DNA from 4 places in the Streptomyces sp. NPDC014801 genome. Region 1 is predicted to be linked to each of the others. Evidence: riboswitches for the same ligand, from Rfam matches in the RefSeq annotation. Region 1 holds a riboswitch; each other region holds the start of a gene.
The links. Region 1 has a riboswitch for cyclic di-AMP ahead of ACF1AL_RS17010 (M23 family metallopeptidase). Riboswitches for the same ligand answer to the same signal wherever they lie in the genome.
Positions count from the first base shown of each region.

Region 2: another riboswitch for cyclic di-AMP. It lies ahead of ACF1AL_RS18960 (transglycosylase SLT domain-containing protein); the one in region 1 lies ahead of ACF1AL_RS17010 (M23 family metallopeptidase).
Region 3: another riboswitch for cyclic di-AMP. It lies ahead of ACF1AL_RS33595 (M23 family metallopeptidase); the one in region 1 lies ahead of ACF1AL_RS17010 (M23 family metallopeptidase).
Region 4: another riboswitch for cyclic di-AMP. It lies ahead of ACF1AL_RS08595 (LysM peptidoglycan-binding domain-containing M23 family metallopeptidase); the one in region 1 lies ahead of ACF1AL_RS17010 (M23 family metallopeptidase).

Region 1 covers NZ_JBIBXG010000006.1:422,811-427,709, reverse strand. Annotated here, with positions in the region: gene ACF1AL_RS17015 (M16 family metallopeptidase) at 1-726, shown strand, start outside; cyclic di-AMP (ydaO/yuaA leader) riboswitch at 1,417-1,570, shown strand; gene ACF1AL_RS17010 (M23 family metallopeptidase) at 1,583-2,326, shown strand; gene ACF1AL_RS17005 (GntR family transcriptional regulator) at 2,539-3,234, shown strand; gene ACF1AL_RS17000 (HPr family phosphocarrier protein) at 3,503-3,784, opposite strand; gene ACF1AL_RS16995 (GNAT family N-acetyltransferase) at 3,964-4,899, shown strand, end outside.
Region 2 covers NZ_JBIBXG010000007.1:305,318-310,216, reverse strand. Annotated here, with positions in the region: gene ACF1AL_RS18975 (FAD-dependent oxidoreductase) at 1-431, shown strand, start outside; gene ACF1AL_RS18970 (hypothetical protein) at 447-1,124, opposite strand; gene ACF1AL_RS18965 (HAD family hydrolase) at 1,246-2,052, shown strand; gene ACF1AL_RS18960 (transglycosylase SLT domain-containing protein) at 2,097-2,591, opposite strand; cyclic di-AMP (ydaO/yuaA leader) riboswitch at 2,597-2,780, opposite strand; gene ACF1AL_RS18955 (polyprenyl synthetase family protein) at 3,359-4,369, shown strand; gene ACF1AL_RS18950 (outer membrane lipoprotein carrier protein LolA) at 4,793-4,899, shown strand, end outside.
Region 3 covers NZ_JBIBXG010000015.1:222,421-227,319, reverse strand. Annotated here, with positions in the region: gene ACF1AL_RS33605 (PrsW family intramembrane metalloprotease) at 1-32, shown strand, start outside; gene ACF1AL_RS33600 (aldo/keto reductase) at 133-1,077, opposite strand; gene ACF1AL_RS33595 (M23 family metallopeptidase) at 1,305-2,339, opposite strand; cyclic di-AMP (ydaO/yuaA leader) riboswitch at 2,351-2,507, opposite strand; gene ACF1AL_RS33590 (PP2C family protein-serine/threonine phosphatase) at 2,749-3,966, opposite strand; tRNA gene ACF1AL_RS33585 (tRNA-Met) at 4,232-4,305, opposite strand; gene ribA (GTP cyclohydrolase II) at 4,387-4,899, opposite strand, start outside.
Region 4 covers NZ_JBIBXG010000003.1:431,697-436,595, forward strand. Annotated here, with positions in the region: gene ACF1AL_RS08580 (helix-turn-helix domain-containing protein) at 1-438, shown strand, start outside; gene ACF1AL_RS08585 (DUF6126 family protein) at 435-554, shown strand; gene ACF1AL_RS08590 (tyrosine-protein phosphatase) at 651-1,448, opposite strand; cyclic di-AMP (ydaO/yuaA leader) riboswitch at 1,907-2,068, shown strand; gene ACF1AL_RS08595 (LysM peptidoglycan-binding domain-containing M23 family metallopeptidase) at 2,074-2,976, shown strand; gene ACF1AL_RS08600 (SGNH/GDSL hydrolase family protein) at 3,224-4,009, shown strand; gene ACF1AL_RS08605 (TetR/AcrR family transcriptional regulator) at 4,201-4,803, opposite strand; gene ACF1AL_RS08610 (DUF779 domain-containing protein) at 4,883-4,899, opposite strand, start outside.

The DNA.
Region 1 (4,899 bases):
CTGGACGCGCTCCTCGGCGACACCCTGGGCGCCTGGACGGGCTCGCGCACCGAGCCGCGGCCCGTGCCGGCGGTGACGGCCGACGACACCGGCCGCGTCGTCATCGTCGACCGTCCCGGCGCCGTCCAGACGCAGCTGCTCATCGGGCGGATCGGCCCCGACCGGCACGACCGCGTGTGGCCGGCGCAGGTGCTCGGCACGTACTGCCTCGGCGGCACCCTCACCTCCCGCCTGGACCGCGTCCTGCGCGAGGAGAAGGGCTACACCTACGGCGTGCGCGCCTTCAGCCAGGTGCTGCGTTCCGCCCCCGACGGCTCGGGCGCCGCGATGCTCGCCATCAGCGGTTCCGTCGACACGCCGAACACCGGTCCGGCGCTCGACGACCTCTTCACCGTGCTGCGCACCCTGGCGGCCGAGGGCCTGACCGACGCCGAACGCGACGTCGCCGTACAGAACCTCGTCGGGGTGGCCCCGCTGAAGTACGAGACCGCGGCGGCCGTCGCGGGCACGCTGGCCGACCAGGTCGAGCAGCACCTGCCGGACGACTACCAGGCGGCGCTGTACCAGCAGCTCGCCGCGACCGGCACCGTCGAGGCCACCGCGGCCGTCGTGAACGCGTTCCCGGTGGACCGCCTGGTGACCGTTCTGGTCGGCGACGCCGGGCAGATCAAGGAGCCCGTCGAGGCCCTCGGCATCGGCACGGTCTCGGTGGTCAGCGCGGAGTAGACGCACCCGCGCGTGCATGCCCTGCCGGCGGCGGAGCGTGCACGCGCGCGTGGCGCCCTGATGGCCTGGCGGCCGCTAGGCCCGCACACGTCGCGTCCCGGGGGCGTGAGCGCGTGCGTACCGCCCGCCCGCCGCAGTGCCGCGCGTCCAGGCGCGCGCTGCGGCCGCCTCACGGCCGCCCTGGTGCTCTACGGCCGCCCCGGTGCCCAGTGGGCGCACCGGGTACCGGGGGCCCAGGCAAGCCGATGCGCACCGTCACCGCAGATCCCCGTGGCCGCAGATACGCACAACGCGCCCACTGGCCGCAGGAGCACCCGCACCCGCACCGTGCACACCACTGGCCGCAGACGCATGCGCACCGCGAGCCCCGCTGGCCACAGGCACACCCGCACCGCGCCCCCCGGCCGCGGACACACCCGCACGCAGGGCCTTGGTGGTTGACGGACCACCAGGGGCCTTCCCCTGTCTCCCGGCGCCCCGCCCCCGCCGCCGACAGCCGCCATCCCCGCGCACCCCGCGTCGTTTGGGATCGAAGGCGTCGCATCGCCCGAATGCCCGAATTGGGGCGGAGGTTGCCTGTCTGACCTGTGGGATGCGCTACAAAACCACTGATTCGTTTGAGCTTTGAAGGTCGCTCACCGTAGCTTCATCCGGGCTGTCCGTCAGGCAGTGCGCCGCACCCGCGGCACCGGACAGCCATCGCCGAGTCCCCGTACGGCGCGAGCCAGGGGAGCCGGGGACCCACACGTCCCTGGGGTGAATCGGGCGCCCGCGAGGGGGCCCGTAGGAGACCTTCCTGCTCCGAACCCGTCAGCTAACCCGGTAGGCGAGAGGGAAGGAAAGGATCAGCCACCACATGGCGTTCGTCTGCGCCACCGGGAAGCACCGCCGTCCGAGCCGCATGAAGCGCACCACCGCGCAGGCCGCCGGTATCGCCGCCCTCACCACCACCGGCGTCATCGGCACCCTCGCCGCCCCCGCGCTCGCGGCCGAAACCTCCGCCGAGCAGACCGGCCTGCTCCCCGTGATCACCGCCGACGACTCGGTCGCCCAGCAGATCGACGCGCAGGCCGAGGCGCAGAAGCAGGCCGCCGAGCAGAAGGCCGCCGAGGAGGCCGCGCGCAAGGCCGCCGCCGAGCGGGCCCGCGAGGCCAAGGAGCGCGCCGCCCGCGAGGCCCAGCGCAAGCTCCTGACCACGTACGTGGCCCCGATCGCTCACTCGTACGTCTCCACGGGGTACGAGGCGAGCAGCTCCCTGTGGTCCTCCGGCCACCACACCGGCATCGACTTCCACGCCGCGACCGGCACCACGGTGCACGCGGTCGGCTACGGCACCGTCGTCGAGACCGGCTGGGGCGGCGCCTACGGCAACCAGATCGTCATCCGCATGCACGACGGCACGTACACCCAGTACGGGCACCTGTCGTCGATCGGCGTCGTCGTGGGCCAGCAGGTCGTGGCCGGCCAGCAGATAGGCCTGTCCGGCGCCACCGGCAACGTCACCGGTCCGCACCTGCACTTCGAGGCGCGCACCTCCCCGGAGTACGGCTCCGACATCGACCCGGTCGCCTATCTGCGCGCGCACGGCGTCAACCTCTGACGTCCCCGGCAGCAAGCGTCGAACGAAAGCCCCGGATCACCGAGCCGGGGCTTTCGCCGTTTTTCCGCCCCTCCACCCCGTCCCGCCATCCTGCCGACCAAAAAATATCCATGGAATCCGGCCCGCCGTCGGAAATTCCGGCCCCTTGGAATAGAGTCACGGAACACGCGTCCATCGTCGGCGTTTCACGGGGATCAAGACGGAGGTCGGACATGCGTATTCCGGCGCATTCGGTGTGCACGGCGATCCGGGACGACATCGTCGCCGGTATCCACGAGCGCGGCAGCCGGCTCACCGAGGAAGTGCTCGCCCGCCGCTACGGCGTCTCCCGGGTACCGGTGCGCGAGGCGCTGCGCACCCTGGAGGCCGAGGGTTTCGTCGTGACGCGGCGGCACGCGGGCGCGTGCGTGGCCGAGCCCACCGAGCAGGACGCGGCCGATCTGCTGGAGATGCGGACGCTGCTGGAGCCGCTGGGTGCCGCGCGGGCCGCCCAGCGGCGCACCGAGGCGCATCTGAAGGTGCTGCGCGGCCTGGTGCGGCTCGGCCGGGAGCGCGCCCGGCACGGCACCGGTGACGAGCTGCGCTCCCTGGACGGCTGGTTCCACGAGACGCTCGCCCAGGCCTGCGGCAGCCAGGCCCTGACCGCGGCGCTCACCCAGCTGCGGCACAAGATCGCCTGGCTGTACACGGTGGAGCCGTCGGCCGGCCCCGTGGACGTGTGGGCGGAGCACGGCGCCATCGTGGACGCGGTGGCGCGCGGCGACAGCGAGCGGGCGCGGGCGGTTGCCGCGCTGCACACCGAGCGCTCCACGGCCGCCCACCGGCTGCGCCGCCCCGGCGCCGGCGACCGCCCCGAGCGCGTGAGGACTTCGCAACATGCCGTCAACACACCGGGCCTGCGGCATTAACACGGGCGCCGTATACAAAGAGTGGGATATTCGGTTCCTGCCCTCGGGGTCGAATAATGAGACCTGCTCATGACCCGCTCATCGGCGCGCCCATTTCCCGGGCACTCCGCGAATTCCGCGGACGTACCCACCGTAAATGCCGAAAGCGCGAGACCGCACCGACCGGAAAGCGAGACCGCACCGACCGGAAAGCGCGAGACCGCGTCGACCGGAAAACGCGAAACCGCGCCGACCGGAAAGGCCGACGCGGTTTCTTTCATGCCGTGACTCAGACGGTCTCGGGGAGCTCCTCGAGGCCCTCGGAGACCAGCTTCGCCAGACGGTCCAGTGCGGCGTCCGCACCCTCGGCGTCGGACGCGAGGACGATCTCCTCGCCGCCCTGGGCGCCCAGGCCGAGGACGGCCAGCATGGAGGCCGCGTTGACCGGGGTGCCGCCGGCCTTGGCGATCGTCACCGGGACGCCTGTGGCCGTGGCGGCTCGGACGAAGATGGAGGCGGGGCGGGCGTGGAGGCCCTCGGCCCAGCCGACGTTGACGCGGCGCTCAGCCATGTGTTGCTGCCCTTCAGTTCTCAGGGTTGTCTAGACCAGTTTCCCATACGGTGAAGCATGCCCGGAGAGGTCCATGGACCCCATCCGGACGCGATCACCGGGCCTCGGCCTCGACCCGGCATCCGTCCTCCACAGAGTGCCCCGCGCCGTTGTCGTACGCGAGCCGTACTCTGGGCCCCATGCAGAGCGCGTCGGACAGGCAGGAGTACCCCGCCCACTGGGAGGCCGACGTGGTGCTGCGCGACGGCGGCACCGCGCGGATCCGCCCCATCACCGTCGATGACGCGGACCGCCTGGTCAGCTTCTACGAGCAGGTGTCGGACGAGTCGAAGTACTACCGCTTCTTCGCGCCCTACCCGCGCCTGTCCGCGAAGGACGTCCACCGCTTCACACACCACGACTTTGTGGACAGGGTGGGACTCGCGGCCACGATCGGCGGCGAGTTCATCGCAACCGTACGCTACGACCGGATCGGCGCGAACGGAATGCCCGCGTCCGCACCGGCCGACGAAGCCGAGGTCGCCTTCCTAGTCCAGGACGCCCACCAGGGCCGCGGCGTCGCCTCCGCCCTGCTCGAACACATCGCCGCCGTCGCCCGCGAGCGCGGCATCCGCCGCTTCGCCGCCGAGGTGCTGCCCGCCAACACCAAGATGATCAAGGTGTTCACGGACGCCGGGTACACCCAGAAGCGCAGCTTCGAGGACGGCGTCGTCCGCCTGGAGTTCGACCTGGAGCCCACCGAGCGCTCCCTCGCCGTGCAGTACGCGCGCGAGCAGCGCGCCGAGGCCCGCTCCGTGCAACGGCTGCTCATGCCCGGCTCGGTCGCCGTCGTCGGCACCGGCCGCGCCCTGGGCGGCGTCGGCCGCAGCATCCTCGGCAACCTCCGCGAGGGCGGCTTCACCGGCCGCCTGTACGCCGTGAACCGCGCCTTCGGGCCCGACGTCACCGAGCTGGACGGCGTGCCCGCCCACCGCTCGGTGCGCGAGATCGACGGCCCCGTCGACCTCGCCGTCGTCGCCGTCCCGGCCGACCACGTGCCCGCGATCGTCACCGAGTGCGGCGAGCACGGCGTGCAGGGCCTCGTGGTGATCTCCGCCGGGTACGCCGAGAGCGGC
Region 2 (4,899 bases), on a different contig from region 1:
GCCACTACCTGGTCCGCCGGGTGCTCGGGCCGCTCGGCGCCTGGTGGCTGCGGGGGCGCTTCGCGGAGACCGTGCAGGTCAGCGAGGTGCAGCGGATCGTGCGGGCCGAGGCGACGGGCGAGGGGGCCACCCTCACCGTGCGCAGCCACGCCGGCCGCACCGAGCGGCTCGCCGCCGACCACGTCATCGCGGCCACCGGCTACCGGGTGGACATCGCGGCCATGGACTTCCTGGGCCACGAGCTGCGTACCGCCCTCGCGGTCAGCCGCGGCACGCCGAAGCTGGGCGCCGGATACGTGTCGTCGGTTCCCGGCCTGTACTTCACGGGCCTGCCGGCGGCCGGTTCCTACGGTCCGGTGATGCGGTTCGTGTGCGGCACGGAGTTCGCCTCGCCCCGCCTGGCCCGGCACCTGATGGCGGCCCACGGCTGACGGCCGGGGGGTGGGCTACGCCCCTTGGGCGTGCTGCCAGTCCAGGAAGCCGGTGATCAGGCCGGGCGGGTTGGCGGCCTCGGTGGCCTCCACCTCCCAGCCGGGGCAGTCCATGTCGAACACCACGATCGGCAGCGGGCGGCCGAGGATCTCCTCGATCAGGCCGCTCGCGTGCAGATGGCGGGCGAGGCCGGTGCAGGCGTCGGCGAAGTACTCCCACAGCCCCTCGCTCGTGCCGTCCTCCTCGTCGCAGCTCATGCCGTCCTCCTCGTCGCAGCTCATGCCGTCCTGCTCGTCGCCGCTCGTGCCGTCCTGCTCGTCGCGCACGGCCTTGGGCAGGGCGGGATCGCCGGTGCCGTCGTCGTACCACAGCCCGAGCTCCTTGGCCCGCTCGACGAAGAGGGCGCCGCCGGCCGGGTCCTCGGGGACGTTGCCGAGCATCTCGAAGCCGTCGAGGAGCCAGCAGGCGTAGTTCCAGCGGGCCTCGCCCGGGTCCTCGGCGCGCCGCTCCCGGGCGTACTGGGACTCGGTGTTGTAGCCGATGGCGACGTAGGGGTGCCGGTCGTCGTCCAGGCGCCAGATACGGAAGGAGAGGGCGTAGATCTCGGGGACGTCGGCGGCGGGGAAGCGGGCGAGGACGCCGGCGGCGGCCTGCCGGAGGTGCTGCTGGAAACGGTCCGGTCCGGCGGTCACGACGTGGGCCTCCCCCTGGTGAGTGAGAGGTCAGCCTGCCACAGCGGCGGGGGGCCCGAAGGGGCCGGGGAGGAGGCGCGGCCGGTGGTGAACGGGGGGCTTCCGGGGTCCGTATTCTCTGATCATGGCCGCCCTCGCATATGCCCTCATCGCCACTGACCTGGACGGAACGCTGCTGCGCGGCGACGACACGCTCTCCGACCGGTCACGGGCCGCGCTCGCGCGGGCGGTGCGGGCCGGCGCCCGGCATCTGGTGGTGACGGGCCGCCCGGCGCCCCGGGTGCGGCCGCTGCTGGAGGACCTGGGTTCCACGGGGCTCGCGGTGTGCGGGCAGGGCGCGCAGGTGTACGACGCGGGGGCGGACCGGCTGCTGTGGTCGGTGACGCTGGACCGGGAGCTGGCCGAGACGGCGCTCGGCAAGATCGAGGCCGAGGTGGGGGAGGTCTACGCCGCGGTCGACCAGGACGGGGTGGACGGGCTGACGCTGATCGAGCCCGGCTACCGGATGCCGCACCCGACGCTGCCGGCGGTGCGGGTCGGGCGGCGCGACGATCTGTGGGGCGAGCCGATCAGCAAGGTGCTGCTGCGCCATCCCGAACTGTCCGACGACGCGCTGGCGGCGACGGCCCGCGCGGTGGTCGGCTCGCTGGCGACGGTGACGATGTCGGGGCCGGGCACGGTGGAGCTGCAGCCGTGCGGGGTCACCAAGGCGACGGGGCTGGCGCTGGCGGCCGACCGTCTCGGGCTGGGCGCGGAGCGGGCGCTGGCATTCGGGGACATGCCGAACGACATCCCGATGTTCGCCTGGGCCGCCCGCGGGGTGGCCATGGCCAACGCCCATCCGGAGCTGAAGGCCGTGGCCGACGAGATCACCTTGTCGAACGAGGACGACGGCATCGCCGTCGTCCTCGAACGACTCTTCAGATGACGGAGGCGGCTCGGCCCCGTCAGGACGCGCTGAGCTCAGCCGGCTCAGTACGCGCTGAACACGTTGTCGATCGAGCCGTAGCGGGCGGCCGCGTAGTTGCAGGCCGCGGTGATGTTGGCGATCGGGTCGTACGGGTCCATGGAGGTGCCGGGCACGTGGTAGGCGAGGAAGGTCGGGTCGATGACCTGCAGCAGGCCCTTGGAGGGGGTGCCGGCGGCCGCGTTGGAGTCCCACAGGTTGATGGCGGCCGGGTTGCCGGAGGACTCGCGGATGATGTTGCGGTAGATCCCGTCGTAGGTGCCGGGGATGCCGCGCTGGGCCATGATGTCCAGCGACTGGCGGATCCAGCCGTCCAGGTTGTTCGGGTAGACCGAGTTGGCGGCGGTGATCACGGTCGCGGTGGAGGCCGGCGTGGCGGCGGAGGCGCTGGTGGCGCCGAAGAGCGGGAGCGCGAGGGCGGCGGCACCCGTGCCGGCGACGGCGAGGGTGCGGACGAGGCGGGACGTGCGGGTGCGGCGGTGCTGACCGGCAGCGGGCATGGCGAAGTTCCTCTCCGGCGCCTGCGAGGTGAGCTGTCGGGTTCGGGCTGGAGATGCCCGGCCGGCCGCGGAAGGCGGCACGGCTTCACCCCGAGCCGGTCCGGGGCGTCGTCGGGGCGACGACGTCCGGTTCGGCGACTTACCTGGGTCCCCCGCTCCTGCCGTACACGGATGAGTTGGTCCGATGGTGGGTGCCGGACGGCGGCAGGATTAGGCGTCCATCCGACAGGCCGGGAAGTTATGCGAGAGCACATGCCGGGAACAAGTACCGGATTCACCTATCGCCCTAGTTGACCTTGGTAGGGGCCGTTTGGGTGTCTTGATCCTTTGCTACTGCCAAGCCTCAACTCGCTTGGGGGAACTGGGGAAGCGAGGGTTCCGGCAGTCGGGGACCGGCGAGGGGTCCGCGTGACCCAATTCACTGGTGTCACAGGCGCAACACATTTGGAACCAAGGTGACCAAGGTGATTCGGCTGATTAATTACGGCAAAACGGGCAGTAGGGTCGTGTTCCGGCGCGATCGGCCGGGCGGCTCGCACAGGGTGGGGGAGTGGTCTCCCGGGTGTGAGCATGGTGGATAACGGTACTTTTCGGCTGATCAGATGTGGTCGATCAACATATCGGGCGTGATCCGATACCGCCTGGCCTGTAACCGTGGGCGCTATCGGTGATCGAAACGTGACCGGATACGCTGACTTGAGTGATGGCAGCGACCTATCGACAAACCGCGTAATCGCCAACCGGCACCAGCAGACAGGAGACCCCTCGTGACCGTCGTCGGGCCGTTCGGGCTGAGCGTGCGGGACCAGGCTCTCGAAGCCGATGTCCAGGCCGGATTGGCGGCTGTCGAGGAAGGGTTGCTCGAGGCCACCAAGAGCGAGGTTCCCTTCATCACGGAGGCCGCGCAGCACCTGGTGCGGGCGGGCGGGAAGCGGTTCCGGCCGCTGCTCGTGATGCTCGCGGCGCAGTTCGGTGATCCGTACGCGCCGGGTGTCGTGCCGTCCGCCGTCGTGGTGGAGCTGACCCACCTCGCGACGCTGTACCACGACGACGTCATGGACGAGGCGGCCGTGCGCCGCGGCGTGCCCAGCGCGAACACCCGGTGGGGCAACTCCGTCGCCGTCCTGACCGGCGACTTCCTCTTCGCCCGGGCCTCGCAGATCCTCGCCGACCTCGGACCGGAGGCGGTCCGGGTCCAGGCTCTCGCGTTCGAGCGGCTGGTCACCGGCCAGATCCTGGAGACCGCGGGCCCGCAGGACGGCCGGGACCCGGTCGACCACTACCTCGAGGTGCTCGGCGGCAAGACGGGGTCGCTGGTCGCGGTCTCGTGCCGGTTCGGCGCGATGATGTCCGGCGCCGACGAGACGGTCGTGGACGTGCTCACCCAGTACGGGGAGCGGCTCGGCGTCGCCTTCCAGCTCGCCGACGACGTACTCGACATCGCCTCCGACTCGCACGAGTCCGGCAAGACGCCGGGCACGGACCTGCGCGAGGGCATCCCGACGCTGCCGGTGCTGCGGCTGCGGGAGCGGGCCGAGCGGCTGGGGCTGCCGGAGGACCGCGCCCTGTGCGAGCTGCTCGACTCCGACCTCAGCGACGACGCGCGGCACGCGGAGGCGCTCGCCGCGCTGCGCGCGCACCCCGCGCTGGAGCAGGCGCGCCGCGACACCGTCCGCTACGCCGAGGAGGCGCGGGCCGCGCTGGCCCCGCTGCGGGAGTGCGACGCCAAGGTGGCCCTGATGGAGCTGTGCGACGCGGTGGTCCACCGGGCGGGCTGACCCGGCCGCCGGCGGATCGCCCCTCGGGCGCCGCACGTGCGTCCCGGCCCTTCCGGTCCGGGACGACTCCGCCACGGAGCCCCGCCATGAACCCCGGCCGGCCCAGGGGGTGTCTCTGGCTGCCGTGCCCTTCGCCCCGCCGTCCCCTTCGCCCCGCCGTACCCCCGCCGCATCCCCCGTGTCCCCCACATCCCCTACGGGTAAGGGGAGCTGACCCCTCGCCATGTCATACCCCAGCAGTACATGGAGTTGACTCCGTGGGGTGACGACCGGCGGCGGCCGATTTGGTCTGATGGGAAGCACGAAAGACACCACTCCTCACCGATTCGGGTGAGAATGGCGGCTTGGGGTGGGGCCCGCCGGGAGCGCACGCCGCGGGTCACGGGACGGACAGCCGCCGCCGACGACGGAGGTAGCGCACAGATGGCACCGTTTGGAACCGAGGACAGGGCGACGGCCGCGGGCGAGCCGGCCGGTCCGCCGCACGGGGGGCGTCGCAAGGTCGCGCGGTACGCCGTGCCCGCGACGGT
Region 3 (4,899 bases), on a different contig from region 1:
CCTACCCGGCGTACAACCCCTACCGGTCGTAAGGGACCGGGCCGGGGCCACGCGCCGGGAGAAGGCGGGAAGGGGGCGACGGGAGGAGACGGGGGAACACCCGTCGGCCGGACACCCGTCAGCCGGGTCCCGTCAGGCCGACGCCTCCGTCAGCCGGGTCACCTCGGCCTCCGTCAGCTTCAGGTCCGCCACGCCCAGCAGCGCCGGGAGCTGGTCGACCGTGCGGGCGGAGGCGATGGGCGCGGCGACGGTCGGCCGGGCCGCGAGCCAGGCGAGGGCGACGGTGGCGACCGGGGCGTCGTGGGCCGCGGCGATCTCGTCGAGGGCGGCGAGGACCCGGCGGCCGCGCTCCGAGTCCAGGTACCGCGCGGCGCCGCCGGCGCGCGGGCTGTCCACGGTCGTGCCCGGCCGGTACTTGCCGGTGAGGAAGCCGGAGGCCAGCGCGTAGTAGGGGACGGCGGCGAGGCCGGCGCGGTCGGCGACGTCCTGCAGCTCGCCCTCGTAGGTGTCGCGGGAGACGAGGTTGTAGTGCGGCTGGAGCGCCACGTACCGGGCGAGGCCCTCGCGGTCGGAGAACTCCAGGGAGGCGCGCAGGCGCTCGGCGGAGATGTTGGAGGCGGCGATGTGGCGGACCTTGCCGGCCTGCACCAGCTCGTCCAGCGCGCCGATGATCTCCTCGACCGGGACCTCGGGCTGGTCGTAGTGGGTGTAGTAGAGGTCGATGCGGTCGGTGCCGAGGCGGCGCAGGGAGGCGTCGGCGGCGGCCTTGATGTTCGCGGCGCTCAGGCCCCGGTACTCGGGGTGCTGGCTGACCTTGGTGGCGATGACGACGTCGTCGCGGTTGCCGCGGGCCTTGACCCACTTGCCGATGATCGTCTCGGACTCCCCGCCCTGGTTGCCGTCGACCCAGGCGGAGTAGGCATCGGCGGTGTCGACGAAGTTGCCGCCGGCGGCGGTGTAGGCGTCGAGGACGGCGAACGAGGTCGCCTCGTCCGCGGTCCAGCCGAAGACGTTGCCGCCGAGGGCGAGCGGGAAGACCTCGAGGTCGGACGAACCGAGCTTGCGAAGAGCAGTCATGCCCCGTTTCAACGCACCGGCGTGAACGACCCATTCCGCACGCGAACCAACAGCATGTAAAACACGAACGCCCGGCGACGCCCGACCGGCAGCCCTGACGTCGGGGGGGTGTCGTCAGGACCGCCGGGGACCGGGAACCGGGCGAGGGCCAGGCGGGCGGAACCGGGCGAGGCGTCAGGGCGTGAGGGACCGGGCGAGGCGTCAGGCGGGAGGAACCGGGCGAGGGGTCAGGGCGTGAGGCCCTTGTCCCGCAGCCACGCCATCGGGTCGATGCCGGAGGCCTGCCCGTCGGGGTGGACCTCCAGGTGCAGGTGCGGGCCGGTCACGTTGCCGGTGGCGCCGACCCGGCCGATGACGTCGCCGGTGGCGACCTTCTGCCCGGCGCTGACGCTGATCGACGACTGGTGGCAGAACCACAGCTCGGTGCCGTCGTCGAGGGTGAGGATCGTGCGGTAGCCGTAGGAGCCGGCCCAGCCCGCCTCGGTGATCGTGCCACTGTGGACGGCCTTGATCAGCGTGCCGGTGGGGGCGGCGAAGTCGAGGCCCGTGTGGTAGCCGGAGGACCACATGGAGCCGGCCTGGCCGAAGGTGGAGGTGATCGTGTACGAGGAGGTCGGCAGCGTGTACTGCTTGGCCAGCTCGGCGAGGCGCTCGGCCTCGGCCTTCTTCTTGGCCTCCTCCTCCGCCTTCTCCTTCGCGGCGGCGGCCTTGGCGGCGGCCTCCTTCTCGGCCTTCGCGGCGGCCTCTGCGGCCTGCCGGGCGACGGCGGCCTCGGCGGCGGCCTGCGCCTTGACGTCGACCTGGACCTGCTGCGACTCGGCCTGCGCCATGATGCGGTTGCGCAGCGCCTCGCCGGCGTCGGTGGTGCCCTGCGCGCCGGCGTCGGAGCCGGCGGCGATGTCGCTGAGCGGGGTGGCCGAGCCCTGCGGCCGGTCGTCCTCGTGGTCGGAGATCAGCGAGCCGACGGAGGGCAGGTCGGGCATGGAGATGGACACCGGCGGCTTGCCGGTGTTCGCGCTGGCCATGCCGCCCGCGCCGACGGCGGCGATGACGCCGACGCCGAGGACGGTGGAGCTGCGGGCGAGTCCGCCGCGCTGCTTGGCGACGCGGTGCCGGCCGCGGACGGGACGGACGGAGTCCTCGGTGGGATTCCACTCCTCCCACGGGCCCTCGTCGGTGCGGTGGCCGCCGTAGACCAGGGTCTCGGGGCCGTGCTGGCTGGGCACGAACGGGGCTGTCGGGGCAGGCCGGTTGGACGCCACGCGGGCGTACTCCTTTCCTTCCGTCTCGCCTACCGGGTTAGCTGACGGGTTCGGAGCAGGAAGGTCTCCTACGCGCGTATACCGCTCGTCGTCGGACGGCGGCTTCCGCGTGATTCACCCCAAGGTGGTGGTTCCCCGGTTCCCTACGGGATTCGGCGCGTGAGCACGGAGCCGTCTCTTGTGACGGCTGGGACGACCGCGCTGCGTTATCGAACGTTAATAGACCCGGTGGTCGGATTCCAAGCCGTTCGGCTTGATCATTAACTTTTCCGGCCGGCACTTACACGCCACGACCGGTGCAAACCGGGCGACTTGACCGCCCCTCAGTCGTCAGGTTCAAAACCTGGTTTCGGTGATGGTGCGTCAATTGTTATCGGAGGGGGTTCGCCCGCTCACCCAGGGTGACCCGTCAGGGGCGGCGTACGGCGAGCAGCGCCATGTCGTCCGTCATGCCGCCGCCGGAGTGCCGGCGCACATCGTCGGCGACGGCCTGCAGCAGGGCACCGGGCTCGTCGACGACCCGGCCCGCCAGGCGCGCCTCGACGTCGTAGAACCGGCCGTGGCGGTCACGGCTCTCGGAGAGGCCGTCGGTGTACAGCAGCAGGGTGGCGCCGCCCGGGAAGCCGGTCTCGTCGGCCCGGTCGGAGCCGGGGCCGAGCTCGCCCATGCCGAGCGGCAGCGCGGGTTCGGCGGGCGGCAGCGTGCGCAGGGTGCCGTCCGCGTGCAGCAGGACCGGCGGAGGGTGGCCGCGGTTGAGGATGCGGACGACGCCGTCGCCGTGCGGGAGTTCGGCGAGGACGGCGGTGGTGAACCCCTCGAAGGCGTCCAGTCCCGCGCGCCGGGCGCCCTCGCGGGACAGCGCCCGCTCCAGCCGCAGGGCGACGTCCTCCAGAGTGGCCTCCTGCTCGGCGGCCTCCCGGAACGCCCCGATGACCACGGCGACGGCGGCCACCGCGCCCATGCCCTTGCCGCGCACGTCCCCGACGATCAGCCGGACGCCGTGCGGGCTGTCCTGCACGGCGTACAGGTCGCCGCCGATGAAGGCGTCGGCGCGGGCGGCCTCGTAGCAGGCGGCGATCTGGAAACCGCCGATCCGCTCGGCGGGTTCGGGTAGGACGGCCCGCTGGGCGGCCTCGGCGACCTCGCGGGCGGAGGCGAGCTGCTCGCTGCTGCGGCGCGCGAGCGCGTTGATGAGCACGGCCAGGGCGGCGACGGTGGCGACGGTGGCCAGTTCGGTGACGGCGTCGGTGTGCCACACGATGCCGAGCGTGAGGTGCAGCGCGAACACGACGAGCACGGCCGCGAGCCCGGTGACCACGGTGCCGCGCCGGCTGTAGAGCGGGGCGGCGACCAGGGGCGCGGCGGTGAAGAAGGGGGCCGCGGTGAACTCCGACGGGGTGCAGTAGTCGTACACGCCGCCGACGACGATCAGGAGCACCGGCAGCACCTGCGCGAAGGCCCGCACGAACGACACCCGCCGTCCCGCGTCGGGCCGCGGTTCCGGACCGTTTGCCGGCCCGGGCTCCGGCAGGGGGTCCAGGACGACGGGAGTGTCACCGGCGGGTGTGCAGGGCCCACCTCCGGTCCGGGAGTACGGCCCGTCCTCCGTCGCGTCTGCAGGCCGCACCGCTCGTCTCCCACCGTCCTTGTCCGCCGTCGTTCCGCCTGTCAGGTTTCCCGGTGCGGGCGCGCACGGCGAGCGGTGAGGGCCGACCGGATGACACCGGCGACGGTGGCCGCAGCCGGGGAGGAAGGTAAGGACGGCGCACGGAGCCGGAGGAAGGGAAAGACGGCGCCCGGAGCCGTGGAAGACCAAAAAAGGCGGCGGCCGGGGGTGGACGAGAAAAAACCGAGGGCCGGAAACCTTTCGGCTTCCGGCCCTCGGCCTTCAGTAGCGGGGACAGGATTTGAACCTGCGACCTCTGGGTTATGAGCCCAGCGAGCTACCGAGCTGCTCCACCCCGCGTCGTTGTGATTCCAGTGTACGGCATCCGCGAGGCGGCTCGCGACGAGGTTCCCCGGCGGGCCCGCCCGACCCCTCTCGCGGTCAGACCACGCAGCGCTCCGTGAGGTCCGCGAGCGGCAGCGTGTGCTGGGTCTGCAGCACCTTCGCGCGCAGGTAGCGGACGTTGTGCGGGGTGGGGAAGACACCGGTCGGGACCCGGTCGCGGACGTCGAGCCCGAGGGCGCGCAGCTGGCCGGCCTTGTCGGGATTGTTGGACAGCAGGTCCAGCGTGCCGATCCCGAGGGCGGTGAGCATCTGCGCGGCGGCGGTGTAGTCGCGGGCGTCCTCGGGCAGGCCGAGGGCGGCGTTGGCGGCGTAGGTGTCCAGGCCCTGGTCCTGGAGGGCGTAGGCGTCGAGCTTGTTGTAGAGCCCGATGCCGCGCCCTTCCTGGCGCAGGTAGAGCAGGATGCCGCCGCGGTCGGCGATGCGCTCGACGGCCTCGCGCAGCTGGGGGCCGCAGTCGCAGCGGGCGGAGCCGAAGACGTCCCCGGTCAGGCACTCGGAGTGCAGGCGGACGAGCGGCACGCCACCGGGGTCCCCGAGGACGACGGCGAG
Region 4 (4,899 bases), on a different contig from region 1:
CTCGCGCTCGCCCGTATCTACAGTACGACCGTCTCGGAGCTGCTCGGCGAGAGCGTCGCCGAGCGGGACGCCGTGGTGCGCGGGGCGGACATGGAGCCGACGGCCGCCGGCGGCTGGACGTACCGGCAGGCCGGAGCGCCCGGCCGCGGTATGCAGGCCCTGCGGGTGCGGGTGCCCTACGGGGCGCAGGGCGACATCGTGCGCGTGCACCCCGGCGAGGAGTGGCTGTACGTCCTGGACGGCCGCCTCAGGCTCCGGCTCGGGGACACCACCCACCGGCTCGGCCCGGGGGACAGCGCGCACTTCGACTCGCTCACCCCGCACCGGATCGCCGCCGAGGACCCGGGCGGGCTGGAGCTCCTGTTCGTCCACACCCTGCTGCAGAGCCCCACGGCCACGCTGTGCCTGGGGCCCGCCCACCCCGGAGAGGCACGATGAGCAACCTCGAGGAGAAGTTCCCCCGGACCCTGTGGATCCGGCTCATCATCTACATCGCCGTCGGACACGTCCTGGCCGGCTTCATCTGGCTGCTGTTCGAGGTGGGCGCGAAGTAGCCCCCCGGGTCGCCCGAGCCGAAGGAGTCCCCCGGGTCGAAGGCCCCCCATGGTCGAAGGATCCCCGGGCGCCGGCCCCCGGCGTGGCGCCGCGGCTCAGTCGAGCAGCCGCGCCCGCAGCCGCTCCCGCGTCGCGGGGGTGAGCTTCAGTCCCTGCTCCAGGTAGGCGTCGACGCCGCCCCAGGTCTCCTCGATGGTCTCCATGGCCGCGGTGAGGTACTCGGCCCGCGCGTCGAAGAGGGGGCTGAGCAGCTCCATCACCTCGGGCGTGTACGCCGACTCCGCCGAGCCGCTGCGGCGCACCTTGTAGCGGCGGTGCTTCTCGTTGGACTTCAGGTAGTCCTCGACGATCGCGTCCCGCTCCACGCCCAGCGCGAGCAGGGTGACCGCTATCGACAACCCCGCACGGTCCTTGCCGGCGGCGCAGTGCATCAGCGCCGGGACGTTGTCCTCGGCGAGCGCGTGCAGCACCCGGGAGTGCTCGCCGGTGCGCTCCTTGATGATCGTGCGGTAGGAGGCGATCATCCGGTGCGCGCCCTTGCCGTCGGCGAGGATGCCGCGCAGCTGGTCGAGGTCGCCGTCGCGCACCATCTTCCAGAACTCGGCGCCGTCCGCCGGGTCGGACAGCGGCAGGTTGACGTTGCGCACGCCCGGCAGCTCGACGTCCGGGCCCTCCAGCTTCTGGTCGGCGGCGTTGCGGAAGTCGAAGATCGTGTGCAGTCCCAGGGAGGAGAGGTAGGCCGCGTCCTCCTGCGTGGCGTGCGCGAGGTGACCGCTGCGGAACAGCACTCCGTGCCGCACGCGCCGCCCGTCGGTGGTGGGCAGTCCGCCCACGTCGCGGAAGTTGCGCACTCCGGCCAGCTCGGGTTCGGTCGACGGCACCTGCTGCGTCACGAAGGGCTCCTCCCGCTCGGCCCCGCCGGCGCGGCTCGGTGGCCGACGGGTGCCCCTCGACGATACGACATGGATTCCCGGGGCAACCGGTTGTCCCGGCGTCCCCGGCGGCGGTGGGCGAATGGGACGGATATCCGCCCGTGCCGCATCTGGGCTTTCTGTCCGAATTGCAGCCTTCCTTCCAACTCGCCAGGTAATAAAGGCTGCTGGGAAACCGCCGCGTGAGGAGCGTCATAACCGTGACCGTCCGTCGTACGTCATGTTCACGTAATCAGGACGGATTTCCTGGGGAATTGGTGAAAACGCCGGGCACGGAATGCACATAGCGTGACGGCGGAAACGGAAAGTCGATCACAGAAAACGCCCGTCGGCGCAACCTTCTGCTTGTCCCCGTGCGTCCTGCTCGCTTACGTTCCCCACCGAATCCGGACGGACGCCGAATCCTGCCGCCGTCCGGCGCACCGCACCCACCCACCCGACGTACGGCAGGAGCGGGGGACCCACAGGTACGACGCCTGTTCCGGTTCCCGGAACGGCTTTGGGGTGAAGCCGCGCCCAGCGCGGCCGGGCATCTCCCGCCCGAACCCGACAGCTCACCTCGCAGGCGCCGGAGAGGAATTGCGCCATGCCCGCGAAGGGTAAGCACCGCCGTCCGAAGGCCCAGCGTCTCGCCCGTACTCTCGCCGTCGCCGGCACCGGTGGCGCCGCGCTCGCGCTGCCGCTCGTGAGCGCCGCCGGCGCCCACGCCGCGACGCCGCAGGCCGCCGCCCAGTCGGTGACGGACAAGGCCGTCCGGACGCTGCCGTCCACCGCCCAGAAGGCCGCGCAGTCCGGTGCGCGCGTCTACACCGTGAAGGCCGGCGACTACCTGTCCAAGATCGCCGACGAGCAGCACGTCGCCGGCGGCTGGAAGAAGCTGTACGAGGACAACCGCGAGGCCGTCGGCAGCGACCCGTCGCTCATCCACCCCGGTCTGAAGCTGTCCCTCGGCAAGAAGGCCGCCACCGCGCACAAGGCCGCCCCGACGCACAAGAGCGAGGCGCCCGCGCGGAAGTCCTCCGCCAAGCCCGCCGAGGCCGCGAAGCCCGCCGAGGCCGCCAAGCCCGCGACCGCCGCCAACGGCTTCACCCTGCCGGTCTCCGGTGCCACCATCGGCACCGCCTACCACACCGCCGGCAGCATGTGGTCCAGCGGCTACCACACCGGCGTCGACTTCGTCGTCCCGACCGGCACCCCCGTCAAGGCCGTCGGCGCGGGCACCGTCGTCTCCGCCGGCTGGGGCGGCGCCTACGGCAACCAGGTCGTCATCAAGCTGAACGACGGCTACTACGCCCAGTACGCCCACCTGTCGCAGCTGTCCGTCTCCGCCGGGCAGAGCGTGACCGCGGGCCAGCAGCTCGGCCTGTCCGGCGCGACCGGCAACGTGACCGGCCCGCACCTGCACTTCGAGATCCGCACCACGCCGGACTACGGCTCCGACGTGGACCCGGTCGCCTACCTGCGCGCGCACGGCGTGGCCGTCGGCTGACCCCGCGCCGCGTCGCGGCACCCCACCTGACACGCCGTCGAAGGCCGGGCCCCCGCCAGGGGCCCGGCCTTCGACGTGGTGCGCGGTCCCGGGCCGCCTGCCGCCCGGGTCTATTCCCTGCTTGGCCAACCCTTTAGGAGTGGCTTATCTCACCGCCCGTCAACCCCTTCCTACGGTCGCGTAGGTCACATTCGAAGGTGAATCATGGACTGCTGTGGCAGACGATTCGAAGAGTGACAGCAGAGCAGTGATCGGGTCGTACGTGGCGGTGGGGGACAGCTTCACCGAGGGCGTGGGCGACCCCGGCCCCGACGGGCAGTTCGTCGGCTGGGCCGACCGGTTCGCCGTACTCCTCGCCGACCGGCGGCCCGAAGGCGACTTCACGTACACGAACCTCGCGGTACGCGGCAAACTCCTCGACCAGATCGTGGCCGACCAGGTGCCGAGGGCCGTCGAACTCGCCCCCGATCTGGTGTCGTTCTGCGCGGGCGGCAACGACATCATCCGGCCCGGCACCGATCCCGACGAGGTCGCCGAGCGGTTCGAGAAGGCGGTCGCGCAGCTCACCGCGGTGGCCGGCACGGTCATGGTGACGACGGGCTTCGACACGCGGGGCGTGCCGCTGCTCAAGCATCTGCGCGGCAAGATCGCGACCTACAACGGGCATGTGCGGGCCGTCGCCGACCGCTACGGCTGCCCGGTGCTCGACCTGTGGTCGCTGAAGTCCGTCCAGGACCGCCGCGCCTGGGACCACGACCGGCTGCACCTGTCGCCGGAGGGCCACACGCGCGTGGCGCTGCGGGCCGGCCAGGTGCTCGGCCTGAAGGTCCCGGCCGATCCGGAGCAGCCCTGGCCGCCGCTGCCGCCGCGCGGCACGCTGGAGGTCCGGCGCGACGACGTGCACTGGGCCCGCGAGTACCTGGTGCCGTGGATCGGCCGCCGGCTGCGCGGCGAGTCCTCCGGCGACCACGTGACCGCGAAGGGCACGCTCTCCCCGGACGACATCAAGCTGCGCATCGCAGCGGTGGCCTGACCGGCCCGCCCACCCGCCGAGGACACCGGTGGCCCGCCCCGCCCGGGGCGGGGCGGGCCACCGGTGTCCTCGCTTCCCCACGTCCCGTCGCCCCGGAGCGGCCGGGACCACCCGCGAACGAACGCCGCGGCGCTCGGCGGGGCCCGCGTTCGGGGTCCGGGGTCGCCCCCGTGGTTACTTCGGTGGGGTCGTCAGGGCTTTCCGGTGAGGCCCAGTTCGTGGGTCAGGGCCTCGTCGACCCATTGCTGGGCGCGGGTGCGGGGGACCGTGCCGCCGTAGGCGGTGAGCTGGACGGCGAGCCCGTCGAGCAGGGCCGTCAGCCGCAGCGCGGTGGCGGCCGGGTCGGGGCAGGTGAACTCGCCCGCGGCCACGCCGTCCGCGACGACCTCGGCGAGCGCCGCCTTCCACTGCCGGTCCAGGTCGCGCGTGACCTCCCGCAGCGCGGGCTCGCGCAGCGCCGCCGACCAGCCCTCGATCCACAGCCGCCAGCCCTTGGCCTGCCCGGTCGGCGCGTACCAGCGCACCGCCGCGCGCAGCCGGCGCAGCGCGCTGGTGCGGCGGCCGAGCAGCTCGCGCAGCCGGGCGAGGTCGGCCTCGGCGGCGTACGCGAAGGCCGCGGCGACCAGCTTCTCCTTGGTGGAGAAGTGGTACAGCACCAGCGCGTTGCTCACCCCGAGAGCCTGGGCGACGTCGGCGATCCGCACCGCCGCCACGCCCCGCTCCTCGATCTGCTCCACGGCGGCGCGCAGGATCTCGCCCTGCCGCTCCGCCACGCTCAACCGCACTCTCGCCACGGCGATTCACCCTAGTGCAGCGCGCGGGGCCGGACACAGCCCACGTGTCCGGCCCCACGTCCCGGCGCCCGGCCCGGGATCAGCCCTGGGTCTCGG